DNA from 2 places in the Aminobacter sp. P4_H6_2 genome. Region 1 is predicted to be linked to the other one. Evidence: riboswitches for the same ligand, from Rfam matches in the RefSeq annotation. Region 1 holds a riboswitch; the other holds the start of a gene.
The links. Region 1 has a riboswitch for S-adenosylmethionine ahead of metA (homoserine O-acetyltransferase MetA). Riboswitches for the same ligand answer to the same signal wherever they lie in the genome.
Positions count from the first base shown of each region.

Region 2: another riboswitch for S-adenosylmethionine. It lies ahead of AC1DUU_RS19350 (O-succinylhomoserine sulfhydrylase); the one in region 1 lies ahead of metA (homoserine O-acetyltransferase MetA).

Region 1 is NZ_JBFUKO010000025.1:5,516-13,652, forward strand. It holds gene AC1DUU_RS03865 (lipid kinase) at 1-532, shown strand, start outside; gene AC1DUU_RS03870 (ABC transporter ATP-binding protein/permease) at 663-2,468, shown strand; gene AC1DUU_RS03875 (MFS transporter) at 2,489-4,036, opposite strand; gene AC1DUU_RS03880 (LysR family transcriptional regulator) at 4,171-5,028, shown strand; gene metA (homoserine O-acetyltransferase MetA) at 5,154-6,077, opposite strand; SAM riboswitch at 6,129-6,206, opposite strand; gene hisC (histidinol-phosphate transaminase) at 6,358-7,470, shown strand; gene AC1DUU_RS03895 (prephenate/arogenate dehydrogenase family protein) at 7,474-8,137, shown strand, end outside.
Region 2 is NZ_JBFUKO010000290.1:1,582-6,617, forward strand. It holds gene AC1DUU_RS19340 (ABC transporter substrate-binding protein) at 163-942, opposite strand; gene AC1DUU_RS19345 (2'-deoxycytidine 5'-triphosphate deaminase) at 1,046-2,134, opposite strand; SAM riboswitch at 2,276-2,353, shown strand; gene AC1DUU_RS19350 (O-succinylhomoserine sulfhydrylase) at 2,397-3,590, shown strand; gene AC1DUU_RS19355 (DUF6454 family protein) at 3,636-4,574, opposite strand; gene apaG (Co2+/Mg2+ efflux protein ApaG) at 4,764-5,036, shown strand, end outside.

The sequences.
Region 1 (8,137 bases):
GACCACCGTCGATCTCGGCGAAGTCAACGGCCATCTGTTCTTCAACGTCGCCAGCATCGGCTTCAGTGCTGAACTGGCGGGCGAGCTTACCGAGCACGCCAAGAAGCGCTGGGGCACACTCGGCTACGGTATCGTCGCAGCGCGGCTTTTGATGCGCTCGCGCCTCTTTACGGCCTATGTCGATCACGATGGCACGACCGAAGAAATCCACACCATGCAGGTCTCCGTCGGCAATGGCCGCCACTATGGCGGCGGCATGACCGTCGAGGAGACAGCCACCGCCGATGATGGCTGGCTCGATTTCTACAGCCTGGAGGTCGATCACTGGTGGCGTCTGCTTCGGCTGTTGCCCAGCCTGCGCAAGGGCACGCAAGGTCAGTGGGACGACGTCCGCGCCTTCAAGACCACCGAAGTGACCATCCGTACCAAGCGGCCGCGTCCGGTCAACACCGATGGCGAGCTGGTGACCTGGACGCCGGCGCATTTCCGCATTCGGCCGAAATCGGTACGCGTGTTCGCGCCGAAAGCCTGACACTACGCCTGGCCGTTTGGCTGCGACTTCGATCACGACCTTGTTCCGCGAACGTGGCAATACGTAGCCATCGTTGAATGGCACAATGGACGCCTCGATTCGAGCGAAGCGGGCCAGTCGGAGCAAGCGCATGCCAGGCCAATCTTTTACCCAAACCAATCGCGAGCCCCTTGCGCCTGATTTCGACGGCGGGTTTTTAAGTCACCTCAAAATGGCACGCCAGGCGCTGGCTTCTTCGCCTGTGCGCAAGACGCTCACCTGGCTCAGCCTTTCGATCTTCGCCATCATTGTCGCCACCTCGGCTGGGCAGATCATTCTCAACCGCTGGAACAAGCCGTTCTACGACGCGCTGGAAAGGCGCGATCTTGCGGCCTTCCTCGACCAGTTGATGGTCTTTGCGGTGATCGCAATTTGTTTATTGGTGCTGAACGTCGGCCAGCAGTGGCTCAACCAGATGATCAGGCTCAAGCTGCGCGAGGGTCTGACTCTCGACCTGATCACCGAGTGGTTGCGTCCGGGGCGTGCCTTCCGACTAGCCAATGCCGGGGCGGTCGGGGTCAATCCGGACCAGCGCATGCAGCAGGATGCCGGCCACCTTGCCGACCTCACGACCGACCTTGGCATCGGCCTGTTGCAGGCCTCGATCCTTCTCGTCTCCTTCGTCGGCGTTTTGTGGAGCCTGTCGTCAGGCTTCGTCTTTCATGTCGGCGGAAGCTCGTTCAGCATTCCCGGCTACATGGTCTGGGCCGCCATCATCTATGCCGGCTCGGCCTCTTTTCTGAGCTGGCTCGTCGGCCGGCCGCTGATCACCCAGAACTCCGATCGCTATTCACGTGAGGCGGAGCTGCGTTTTTCCATGGTCCGCATCAACCAGAATATCGATGCGATATCGCTGGCCCGCGGCGAAGCCGATGAAAAGCGGCGGCTCGAGATGGACCTCGCAAGTGTCCTGACAGCGCTGCGGCGCATCTTCACCACCCAGATCAGCCTTGCCTGGGTCACCGACGGCTATGGCTGGTTCACCGTTGTCGCTCCCATTCTGGTGGCGGCACCGGTCTATTTTGCCGGCGATATCAGCTTCGGCGGGCTAATGATGGCGGTCAGCGCCTTCAATCAGGTACACGCCTCGCTGCGCTGGTTCATCAACAATGTCGGTGCCATCGCCGACTGGCGGGCAACCTTGATGCGCGTCGGCGTGATTCGCAGCGTGCTGGTGGCTGCCGACGTGTTGCACGACAAGGAGGACCGCATCGATTTCGGCGAAAGTCGTGACGGCAGCCTCGCCTTCGATAATCTCGAAATCATTTCGCCGAGCGGCTGCACCAAGCTTTCGGAGCCGCATCTCAGGGTCAAGCCAGGCGAGCGCGTGCTCGTCGTTGGTGAGGCGGGTGCCGGCAAGACCTTGCTGTTTCGTGCCCTGGCGGGGCTTTGGCCCTGGGGGAAAGGCCGCATCGAGCTTCCGGGCGGCAAGCAGGTCGCCTTCCTGCCGCGCTCGTCCTACGTGCCGCCCGGCACGCTGCGCGACGTGTTGTGCTATCCCTCCGCCGACCGGACATTTACCGAGGCAGAATTCACAGCGGCACTCCGCGCCGTCGGGCTGGAGCGCCTGACGGGATCGCTCGACCGCGTCGCATCATGGAGCGAGGAGCTGAATACCGATGAGTTGCGGCTTGTCGCTTTCGCCCGGCTCAGCCTGCATCGGCCCGACTGGGTGATCATCGACGAGGCCTTCGATACGATCGATGCTGCAGCACATGAGCGTGTCAGGGCCATGTTCGAAGGCGAACTGGCCAACACCGGCGTCGTCTATTTCGGTCCGGCTCGGCAGAGTGGCAGCCTGTTTGACAGGACCGTTCATCTCGCCAAGGACAAGCGCGGCCCGGCTCTCAAGAAGATCCGCCTTGAAGGGAAGGCCCGGGCCGCAGCCGATGCCTGATGCGGCCCAGGCCGTAGCATTCAGGTTGCCGAAGTTTCGGGACAGTCTTGGGAAACGCCGGAGGTCTTGCTCGGCTCGAAGATCGCGAAGCTGATCGCAGCCAGGATCCAGACGCCGATGCCGCCATACAGTGCCACCCAGCCAAAGCCGTTGACCAGCGCTGCGTGAGCGATGGCTGCAGGCACGTCGAGGGCGGATTGTGCGCTTCCTCCGGGCGAAACCGCGCCGCCGGCGGCGATGCGCTCCGCCAGCGATCGCAGCTGCGCGGCGTCGGACACTTCGGGAAGCGCGTCCCTCAACGTAGAGAGGATACCTTCGACAAGGACAAAACCCATAACCGCGATATTGACCGCGAGGCTGATCAGCCGGGCGCTGGCGTCAATGCCCGAGGCCATGCCGGCCCGGCTTGCCGGCACAGACCCGGTTGTCATGTTGGTGGCTGGCGTCGTCGTCAGGCCAAGTCCGATGCCGGAGATCAAGGCGCCAGCCAGAACCGTCAGGCCGCTTGCCTGCTCAAGGCCACTGCCGAACCACATCACGATGAAGCCGAGCCCGATGGCAAACAGGCCGAGCGGGATGATGGTGCGTGCGCTGGTGCGCAGCAGCAGATACTGGGCGATCGGCGGCATCACCAGGAAGGGCACCGTATAGGCAAGCAGCGCCAGCCCGGTTGTCGTGCTGTCATAACCGAGACCTACGGTGAAATAGATCGGCAGGTAGATCATCAGCGGCCAGTAGCTGAAATTCATGCCGATGCAGCCGATGATCGCGCCTGAGAAATCGCGGATCCTGAACACCGAGAAGTCGAACATCGGGTGAGCATGAAAGCGCTCGACCAGAATGAAAGCGACGAAGCCGATGATTGTCGCGGCGGCGATGCCGAGGGCCGTCGGGCTCAGGAAACCAACATCCGCGCCCTGGGTGATGTAGTAAGTCAGTCCGAAGACCGCAGCACTCAGGGTGACGATGCCGAGGATATCGAGCTTCTTTGCCTGCGGGTCGCTCGATTCTTCAACGCCGGCATAGGTCAGGGCCAGGCACAGCACGGCCAGCGGCGCGTGGACCAGGAACACCCATTCCCAGGTGGACAGGGCGACGATCAAACCACCGATGATCGGTCCGAAACCCAGCCCGATGCCGGTGACCACGCCCCATATGGCAAAGGCCTTGCCGCGCGCCTTCGCGTCCTGAAACTGATGCGACAGGATGGCGATCGAGCAGATGAACAGCGCCCCGCCGGCCATGCCTTGCAGAAACCGGCCGACGATCAGCACCTGTGTGTTCGGCGCAAGTCCGCAGATCAGCGATGTGATGCCAAAGGCGGCGGCGGTGACGGCAAAGACGCGCTTGCGCCCGAAGCGGTCGGCAAGCGTTCCCGTCGCCATCAGCACCGTCGTGCAAGCGATGGTGTAGGCGTTCATGATCCACTGCATGTCCTTGAAATCGGCATGCAGTACGTGCTCGAGCGTCGGCAGGATCACCGGCACACTGGAGATCTCAAGTCCGAACATCAATGCGGCGAGGCAGATGGCGGCGAGCGCCAGGACGTTTCTGCTTGATTGGTTCATCTGGTACCTCTGGCTGCCGGCAGGAGCGATCGTCTTGCCGTCATGTTGCTTTGAGAGCCCCAGATAAGCGACGCTTGAACATATAAAAATGCTATGCAACCCTATTTCAGTGATAACAAATTGGAATGGATGCGATGCTGTGGCTCGACGCTGAGGCGGTGCGGAACTTTGTCATGGTGGCGGAACTGCAAAGTTTCACCCGAGCCGCCGATGCGATGGGCACGACGCAAGCGGCCGTCAGCGTCAAGCTCAAGCGGCTCGAGGAGCGTGTTGGCCGCAAGCTGATCGAACGCACGCCGCGCAGTGTGCGGCTGTCCGCCGAGGGCGCGCTTTTCATCGATTCCGCGCGCGCTTTCCTGGTCGCGCATGACAATGCGGTTGCCGGCCTGTCATGTGGAACGCGCCGTTTTGCGCTGGGCATCGCCGGACATGTTGCCGGGCCGGAGGTGACGACCTTGCTGGCGCGGCTTAACCAGCACGATCCGGCGCTGACGATCGAGGTTCAGGTCGACAATTCGAGCAATCTGCTCGACGCCTTCGATCGCGGCAAGCTGGATGCCGCCATCGTCAGGCGCGAGGATGACCGCCGTGACGGCGAAGTGCTGGGGCCGGAGCATTTCGGCTGGTTTGCGACGCCCGACTTCCATCATCGCCAGGGCGAGCCGATCCGCCTGGCTGCGCTGTCGCGGGCCTGCGGCGTCCGCGATCTCGCCACGCGCACGCTCGACGATGCCGGTATCCCCTGGGTCGAGGTATTTCTCGGCGGAGGGTCGTCGGTGGTGACGGCCGCCGTTTCAGCCGGCCTTGCCACGGCCGTCTTCTCCAGCCGGCTTTCGCCGCCCGGCACAATCGAGATCAGCCGCAAGTTCGGCCTGCCTCAGGTGCCGTCATCGGAAATCGTTTTGCATTCGACGCTGACCGATCGCCGCTCGCGCGAAGCACTGCGCATCCTGGCCTGCGCCTTCCGCGAGCACGGCACCCCGTCCGGGTAAGGAACGGCCTGGGCGGCGGCCTATCGCTTCAGCAAAAACACCGCCTGCTCGCCGAAGAAGTTCCAGAATCACCTGCGCTTCGAAAGACCGCGCTCAGGGGTCGAGCGCGGCCATGGGGCGAGCGGCTAAGAATTTTTGCCGATGTTCTCCACATCGTACGCCGTGGTCTGGTAGACCCGGTTGATCCAGTTGCCGAAAAGCAGGTGGGCATGCGAGCGCCAGCGGTTCAGCGGCCGGCGTTGCGGATCGTCATCAGGGTAATATTCGTGCGGCACCGCGATGGTCACGCCTGCAGCCACGTCGCGGTCGTACTCTTCCTTGAGCGACGTCGAGTCGTATTCGATGTGGTTGAACATGTAGAGCCGGTTGCCGGTTTCTTCGGCCAGCAGGCTCGGGCCTGTCTCTTCCGATTCCATGAGCAACTCGAGACCAGAGCCCTCGGGAATGTCTTGGGCACGAACTTCCGTCCAGCGTGACACCGGAATGGCGAAATCGTCCGAGAAACCGGCCAGGTAGGGGGAGGCTGGCGCGTTGTTGTTGTGACGGAAGACGCCGAAGGCCTTTTCCTCCAGCGTGTGTTTCGGAACGCGGTGGAAATGCCATGCGGCGGCCATCGCGCCCCAGCAGATGAAGAATGGCGAATGCACGTTGGTCGTCGTCCAGTCCATGATCTGCTTGAGTTCGTCCCAGTAGGTCACTTCCTCGAAGGGCAGCAACTCCACCGGCGCACCGGTGATGATGAAGCCGTCGAACTTGCGGTCCTTCACCTCTTCCCAGGTCTGGTAGAAGGCGATGAGATGGTCTTCGGACGTGTTCTTGGCCTTGTGGGTGCCGATGCGTACCAGGGTCAGCTCCACCTGCAGCGGGCTTGCACCGATCAGGCGGGCGATCTGCGTCTCCGTCCGCACCTTGTTGGGCATGAGGTTAAGCAGGCCGATCTGTAGCGGGCGGATGTCCTGGCGGAGCGCTGTCTGCTCGTCCATGACGGAGACGCCCTCTTTCACCAGCACTTCTCGGGCAGGGAGCTGATCCGGGATCTTGATTGGCACTGTGCGAACTCCAAAAAAACAAAAACCGGCATTGCTGTCGCAAAGCCGGTTTACGGATCGCAAACGGCCCTTTAGCGACTTGTTTAACGTGGCTGCAAGCCGACCGGCCAAATCACCACGGATCCATGATTGCTATTACGCCCGGTCGCCGATTGCGTCAACTGCGACCCAAATGGGGCGCCAGAGCCGCCGCAATAGCCGGTTTTCCTCGACATTATGTGCCTCGGGCGGTATTCCCGCTGCGACCTCCGCCCGGAGGCGCCAATCCAGGATTTTCGACATGAGCAAGGCACCTGAACAGATTCGCCCCGAACCCCGCGCGGGCATCATGGAAATCGCAGCCTATGTGCCCGGCAAGAGCACTGCGGGCGCAGGTGTCACCAAGGTCCATAAGCTCTCGTCGAACGAAAATCCGCTTGGTGCGTCGCCCCATGCGACCGAGGCCGTCCAGAAGTTGGCGCACAAGATGGCGTATTATCCCGACGGGTCGTCGTCACGCCTGAGGCAGGCGATCGCGGCGACCCATGGGCTCAATCCGGCCAACATCCTGTGTTCCAACGGCTCGGACGAGCTGATCGGCCTGCTTGCGCAGAGCTATCTCTCGCCGGGCGACGAGGCCGTGTACACAGAGCACGGCTTCATGGTCTACAAGATCTACACGCAGGCCGCTGGCGCGACCCCGGTCGTTGCCAAGGAGACTGGCGAGAAGGCTGACGTCGACAAGATCATCGCTGCGGTAACGCCCAAGACCAAGATCGTTTTCCTGGCCAATCCGAACAATCCTACCGGCACTTACCTGCCGTTCGAGGAAGTGCGCCGCCTGCACGCGGCCCTGCCCAGGAATGTGCTGCTGGTGCTCGACGGGGCCTATGCCGAATATGTCCGCCGCAACGACTACGAGTCCGGCGTCGAACTGGTCGCGGGCAACGAGAACGTCGTCATGACCCGCACTTTCTCCAAGATCCACGGTCTGGGTGGCATGCGCATCGGCTGGATCTATGCGCCGTCACACGTCATCGACGTGCTGGAGCGCATGCGCGGGCCGTTCAACGTCAATGCGGCGGCAATCGAGGCCGGCGTCGCGGCCATGGAAGACCGTAGCCACGTCGAGCGCACCGTGGCGCACAACGCCCAGTGGGCGGAATGGCTGGTCGCCGAATTCGAAAAGCTTGGCCTTCGCGTCACGCCGAGCGTCGGCAACTTCCTGCTCGTCCACTTCCCCGACGATGCCAGGCACGGCGCCGATTTGGCCGACGAGTATCTCAGCGCGCGTGGCTATATCCTGCGCAGGGTCGCCGGCTACGGCTTCCCCAATGCGCTGCGCATGACCATCGGCACCGAAGAGGCCAATCGCGGCGTGATCGCCGCACTCACCGAATTTCTGAAAAGTTGAACCATGTCCGATCCCCTTTTTGAAAAGATCGCCCTCATCGGCATCGGCCTGATCGGCTCCTCGCTTGCCCGGGTCATCCGGCGCGAGGGCCTGGCCCGCCACATCGCCATTTCCACGCGCAGCGCGCAAACGCTTGCGCGTGCCGAAGAACTCGGCCTCGGCGACAGCTATTCGACCGATGCCAAGGTTGCGGTCAAGGACGCCGACCTCATCATCGTTTCGGTGCCGGTTGGCTCGTCCGGCGCGGTTGCCAGCGACATCGCTCCCGCGCTCAAGCCGGGCGCCATCCTCACCGATGTCGGCTCGACCAAGGCCTCGGTCATCGCGCAGATGCAGCCCTACATTCCGGAAGGTGTCCATTTCATCCCCGGCCACCCGCTTGCCGGTACTGAAAAGTCGGGCCCCGACGCCGGTTTCGCCGACCTGTTCGAAAACCGCTGGTGCATCTTCACGCCGCTGCCGGACACCGATCCGGTGGCACTGGAAAAGCTGTCGGAATTCTGGCGCCGCTGCGGCTCCAACATCGACACGATGGACCCCGAGCATCACGACATGACGCTCGCGATCGTCTCGCACCTGCCGCATATCATCGCCTACAATATCGTTGGCACCGCCGACGATCTCGAAGCGGTGACCAAGTCGGAAGTGATCAAATATTCAGCCTCCG
Region 2 (5,036 bases), on a different contig from region 1:
CCGATCGGTCCAGTCAGCCAGTGGGTCCCAGTCACATTTCCAGTATTGGACGGCGAAACAAGTATTGAGGCCAGCCAAGCTCATCGCCGGCCCTACCCGCACAACGATTTGAAACTAACAGGCCAGACGTCATCGACGCCCGGCCTGTTCGCTTTCAGTCAATCAGTCCTTCGCGCCGTAGATGTCGAAGTCGAAATATTTGGCATTGATCTTGGCGTAGGTGCCGTCCTTGACGATGGCGTCGATCGCAGCGTTCAACTTTTCACGCAGCGCGTCGTTGTCCTTGTGCAGCGCGATACCGGCCTCGGATTCCGTGCCCTTGAGATCGCCGATCATCTTGCAGCAATCCTGGCCGGTCGTCTTGATCCAGTCGACCAGCACGAACTTGTCCGAGACCACAGCGTCGAGACGGCCATTGGTCAGGTCGGCGATCGCCTCATCCTGGGTCGGGTAGAGCTTCACTTCGGCGCCAGCCTTGGCGTAGTGGTCCTCGGCATAGATGCTCTGGGTCGTCGACGCCTGTGCGCCTACTGTCTTGCCCTTGAGCGCATCGGGCTCCGCCGAGGCCAGGGTGGAATCCTTCAGGGCCACCAGTGCCAGCGGCGTGGTGTAGTACTTGTTGGTGAACGAGACCTGTTTCTTGCGTTCTTCGGTGATGGTCATCGAGGCGACGATGGCATCGAACTTTCCGCCCTGAAGGGCTGGAATGATGCCGTCCCAGTCCTGGGGCGCCAGTTCGCATTCCACCTTCATCTCCGCACACAGCGCGTTGGCGATGTCGACGTCGAAGCCGACAAGCTTGCCGTCGGCGGTCAGGTTGTTGAAGGGCGGATAGGCGCCTTCGGTACCGATCTTGAGCTTTTCTTGTGCCGAAGCGCCGCCAAGGGTCAACAAGAGCGCTGCGAGCGAAGCTGCGCCAGCGAACTTCCGGGAAATCTGCATGATCCTCTCCATTTTTCGGGCGCTCTTTCCGAGCGTCCCTTCCTCCAGCCAATCACAGCGGCCGGCTATGGACAAGCAGACTAAAGATTAGAACAGACTGACCTTAGGTCATGCGGAAATGTTTGGAGAGCTTCAAACCCTGGGCCTGATAATTGGAGCCGAGGTCGGTGCCGTAGAGTGCGCGCGGGCGCGAAAGCATATGCTCATAGACCAGACGCCCAACGACCTGGCCATGTTCCAGGATGAACGGCACCTCGTGGCTGCGCACTTCGAGCACGGCCCGGCTGCCGGTGCCACCGGCACTGGAATGGCCGAATCCAGGATCGAAAAAACCGGCATAATGGACGCGAAACTCGCCCACGAGCGGGTCGAAAGGCGTCATCTCGGCGGCATACAGCGGGGGCACATGCACCGCCTCGCGCGAGACGAGAATGTAGAATTCGTCGGGGTCGAGCACCAGTTCCTCGGCACCGTGATTGTAGATCGGCTCCCAGAAATCGACGACGTTCTGGGCGGCGCGCTTGTCGACATCGACAAGCCCGGTGTGGTGCTTGCCGCGATAACCGACGATGCTGCCCGGCGCGCCAGCCAGATCGATGGACAGAGCAATACCGCCGCCCGAGATGTTGGGCGGATCCATCGCGACCAGCCGGTCGGAGACATGCAGCGTGTGAAGCTCCGCCTCCGACAGCAGCGCATTGCCCTTGCGAAAGCGGATCTGCGACAGGCGCGAACCCTTGCGGGCGACGATCGGAAACGTGCGCGGGCTGACTTCGAGATAAAGCGGCCCGGTATAGCCTGCCGGGATCTTGTCGAACTCCTGGCCACGGTCTGTCATCACGCGGGTGAAGATGTCGAGGCGGCCCGTCGAGCTCTTTGGGTTTGCGGAGGCCGAGATGTCGGCCGGCAGGGCAAGGCCTTCGAGCAGCGGCACGATGTAGACGCAGCCTGTCTCCAGCACGGCGCCATTGGTCAGGTCGATCTCGTGCAGCTTGAGCCGGTCGAGCTTGTCCGACACCAGAGAATTAGGCCCCGGCAGGAAGCTGGCGCGGGTTCGGAATGCCGTTGCGCCCAGCCTCAGGTCGAGGCTCGCCGGCTGGATCTGGTCGGCATCGAGCGATGGCGCCAGAAGCGCGCCCGAGGCGAACAATGCCGCGATGTCCTGATCCGGAAGAATGCCCGATTGCCGCAATTGCCTCACTCCTTTACAGCGCCCGGCCCGAACGGACAGCCCTGGATCGCTGGACCCGGACCTATATCCGGGGTCATATGCGTGGCCCAAAACGTTTAGTCGACCCCGCGATTGACGCAAGCAGGCTGCGGGTCTAAAGGACATTTATCCCGTGGTGATTTGGCCGGTCGGCTTGCAGCCACGTTAAACAAGTCGCTAAAGGGCCGCGTTGTGGACCGGTTGCGACTTTTCGCGACCGGTTTTTTTGTATTTGGATTTGGCTATGACCTCCGAAAAGCAGCGCAACTGGAAACCCCAGACCACCCTCGTCCATGGCGGCACGCTCCGCTCCGAATTCGGCGAAACCTCCGAGGCGATCTACCTCACCCAGGGCTACGTCTACGAGAGCGCGGAAAGTGCTGAAGCCCGCTTCAAGGGCGAGAGCCCAGGTTTCATCTATTCGCGCTACGCCAATCCCACCGTCGACATGTTCGAAAAGCGCATGTGCGCGCTCGAAGGTGCTGAAGACGCACGCGCCACAGCCTCCGGCATGGCTGCGGTCACGGCCGCGATCCTGTGTGGCCTCAAGGCCGGCGACCATATCGTTGCAGCGCGCGCGCTTTTCGGCTCGTGCCGCTGGGTTGTCGAGACGCTGGCGCCAAAGTACGGCATCGAGGCGACGCTGGTCGACGGCACGCTGATCGAGAACTGGGAAAAGGCCGTCCAGCCCAACACCAAGCTGTTTTTCCTGGAAAGCCCGACCAACCCGACGCTCGAAGTGGTCGACATCGCCGCTGTCGCCGCCCTTGCCAATTCGATCGGCGCGCGCCTGGTCGTCGACAACGTCTTTGCCACGCCGATGCAGCAGAAGCCGCTCGAACTCGGCGCCCATGTCGTGGTTTACTCCGCGACCAAGCATATTGACGGCCAGGGCCGCTGCCTCGGCGGCGTCATCTTGTCGGACAAGAAGTGGATCGACGAGAACCTGCACGACTATTTCCGCCACACCGGCCCAAGCCTGTCGCCGTTCAACGCCTGGACGTTGCTCAAGGGCCTGGAAACGCTACCGATACGCGTGCGCCAGCAGACCGAAACCGCAGGCAAGATCGCCGATTTCCTGGCCGGCAGGCCGGAAGTGTCGCGGCTGATCTATCCCGGCCGGGCCGACCATCCGCAGGCCGACATCGTCAAGAAGCAGATGAAGGGCGGTTCGACGCTGCTGTGCTTCGATCTCAAGGGCGGCAAGAAAGCGGCCTTCGCCTTCGAAAACGCGCTTGATGTCATCCTGATTTCCAACAATCTCGGCGACTCCAAGAGCCTGATCACCCATCCGGCAACGACGACGCACAAGAGCCTCACCGACGAGGCCCGGGCCGAACTCGGCATCGACGACGGCACGCTGCGCCTGTCAGTCGGCCTCGAAGATGCCGACGACCTGCTCAACGACATCGGCGATGCGCTGAAGGCAACGCCCTAAAGGAGTGGCGCTCCGGCTGGCCGGAGCGCCATCTTCATATGCCGATCAGTTCTTCGGCAGCTTCGTTTCGTAGACGTAGAGCTTCGTCTCGTTATCTTCTGGAGCCGCCGTCAGGCGCAGGCCCGTCTCGGTCTTTTCGATGAGAACGGGATTGCCGGTGATGGACTTGCCCTTTTCCGTCCAGATCTGGACCGGCACCTGAAACAGCGGACGGCCTTGCTTGAGATCCACGATCTCGATGCCACCAAGACGGAAGACCTGCCCGTCAGGGCCAGGACGATACTCTGTGAGGCCGGCGCAGACCGCCTGACCGGGCTTGAGCAACGCGCAATCCTGGTAGTCGATATAGTGCGCCGGATTGAGCGTGCGGGTCTTTTCCGGATCGAGTGCCGACTTCGGCACGGTCAGGTCCTCATTGACGTTCCAGGTGTAGAAGCGGCGTGAGCCCCAGCTCACGGCATGCAGCGTGCGCTGGTCCGGGTCATAGACAACGCCGCCGATATGATCGGGGAAACGGAAGACCTCGGTCGCCTCCAGCGTTTCGGGATCGACGCGGTAGATGATCGACTTGCTGTTTGGCCGGTACTCGGCAACCGGCACCCACAGCCAGCGGCCGTCATAATCGATACCGCCCGGGTGGTAGATGGCTCCATCGCCAAGCTTCACCTGGCCGACAAGCTTGCCATTGGCGTCGAGCTTGAACAGATGCCCGGCCCCCTTGCCCTCGTCACGGTCAAGCCCATTTTGGGGAGCCTCGAATTTCTTGGTCCGCTCGATGATCTCGACGGAGGACATGAACAGCGCATCGCCGACACGCGCGAAGCCCTGGGGGTGGAAGGTGTCGAATTCCAGCATCGGGGATTTGACGAGCTGCCACTCCGTGCCTCTGGTCAGCTTTTCGATACCGCTTGCGAGGTCGTCAGCATATGCAGCCGTGCCACAAAGGCAGGCCGAGGCGAAAAGGAGGGCGAGGAGGCGTTTCATTGCAGTGATTCCTTGTCGTTGGACGACGCGGAAACTGGCCTTGGCGCATGACAGCGGGGTGACGCGGATGCGTCGGTGAGGTGAAATCCACTGCGCATTCATCACATTCGGCGTGAAAACGAAAAACGAAGTTGACCCGCCGCCTCCTGCGGCGGACTCTGTCATTGTGCAGGCCAAGGAGCGCAGCATATGTATCGCGCGGTCACACGCAACATCGCAGTCGAGGTCGAGCCGTTCTACATGGAGGATCGGTCCGAGCCTGCAGAAAATCGTTATGTCTGGGGCTATCGCGTCACGATCGAGAACAACTCGGATGAGTTCGTTCAGCTCTTGTCGCGTTACTGGCACATCACCGACGCTTCAGGGCGGGTCGAGGAGGTTCGTGGACCGGGCGTGGTCGGCGACCAGCCCGAGCTCAATCCCGGCGACAGCTACCAATATGCGTCGGGCTGCCCGCTTTCG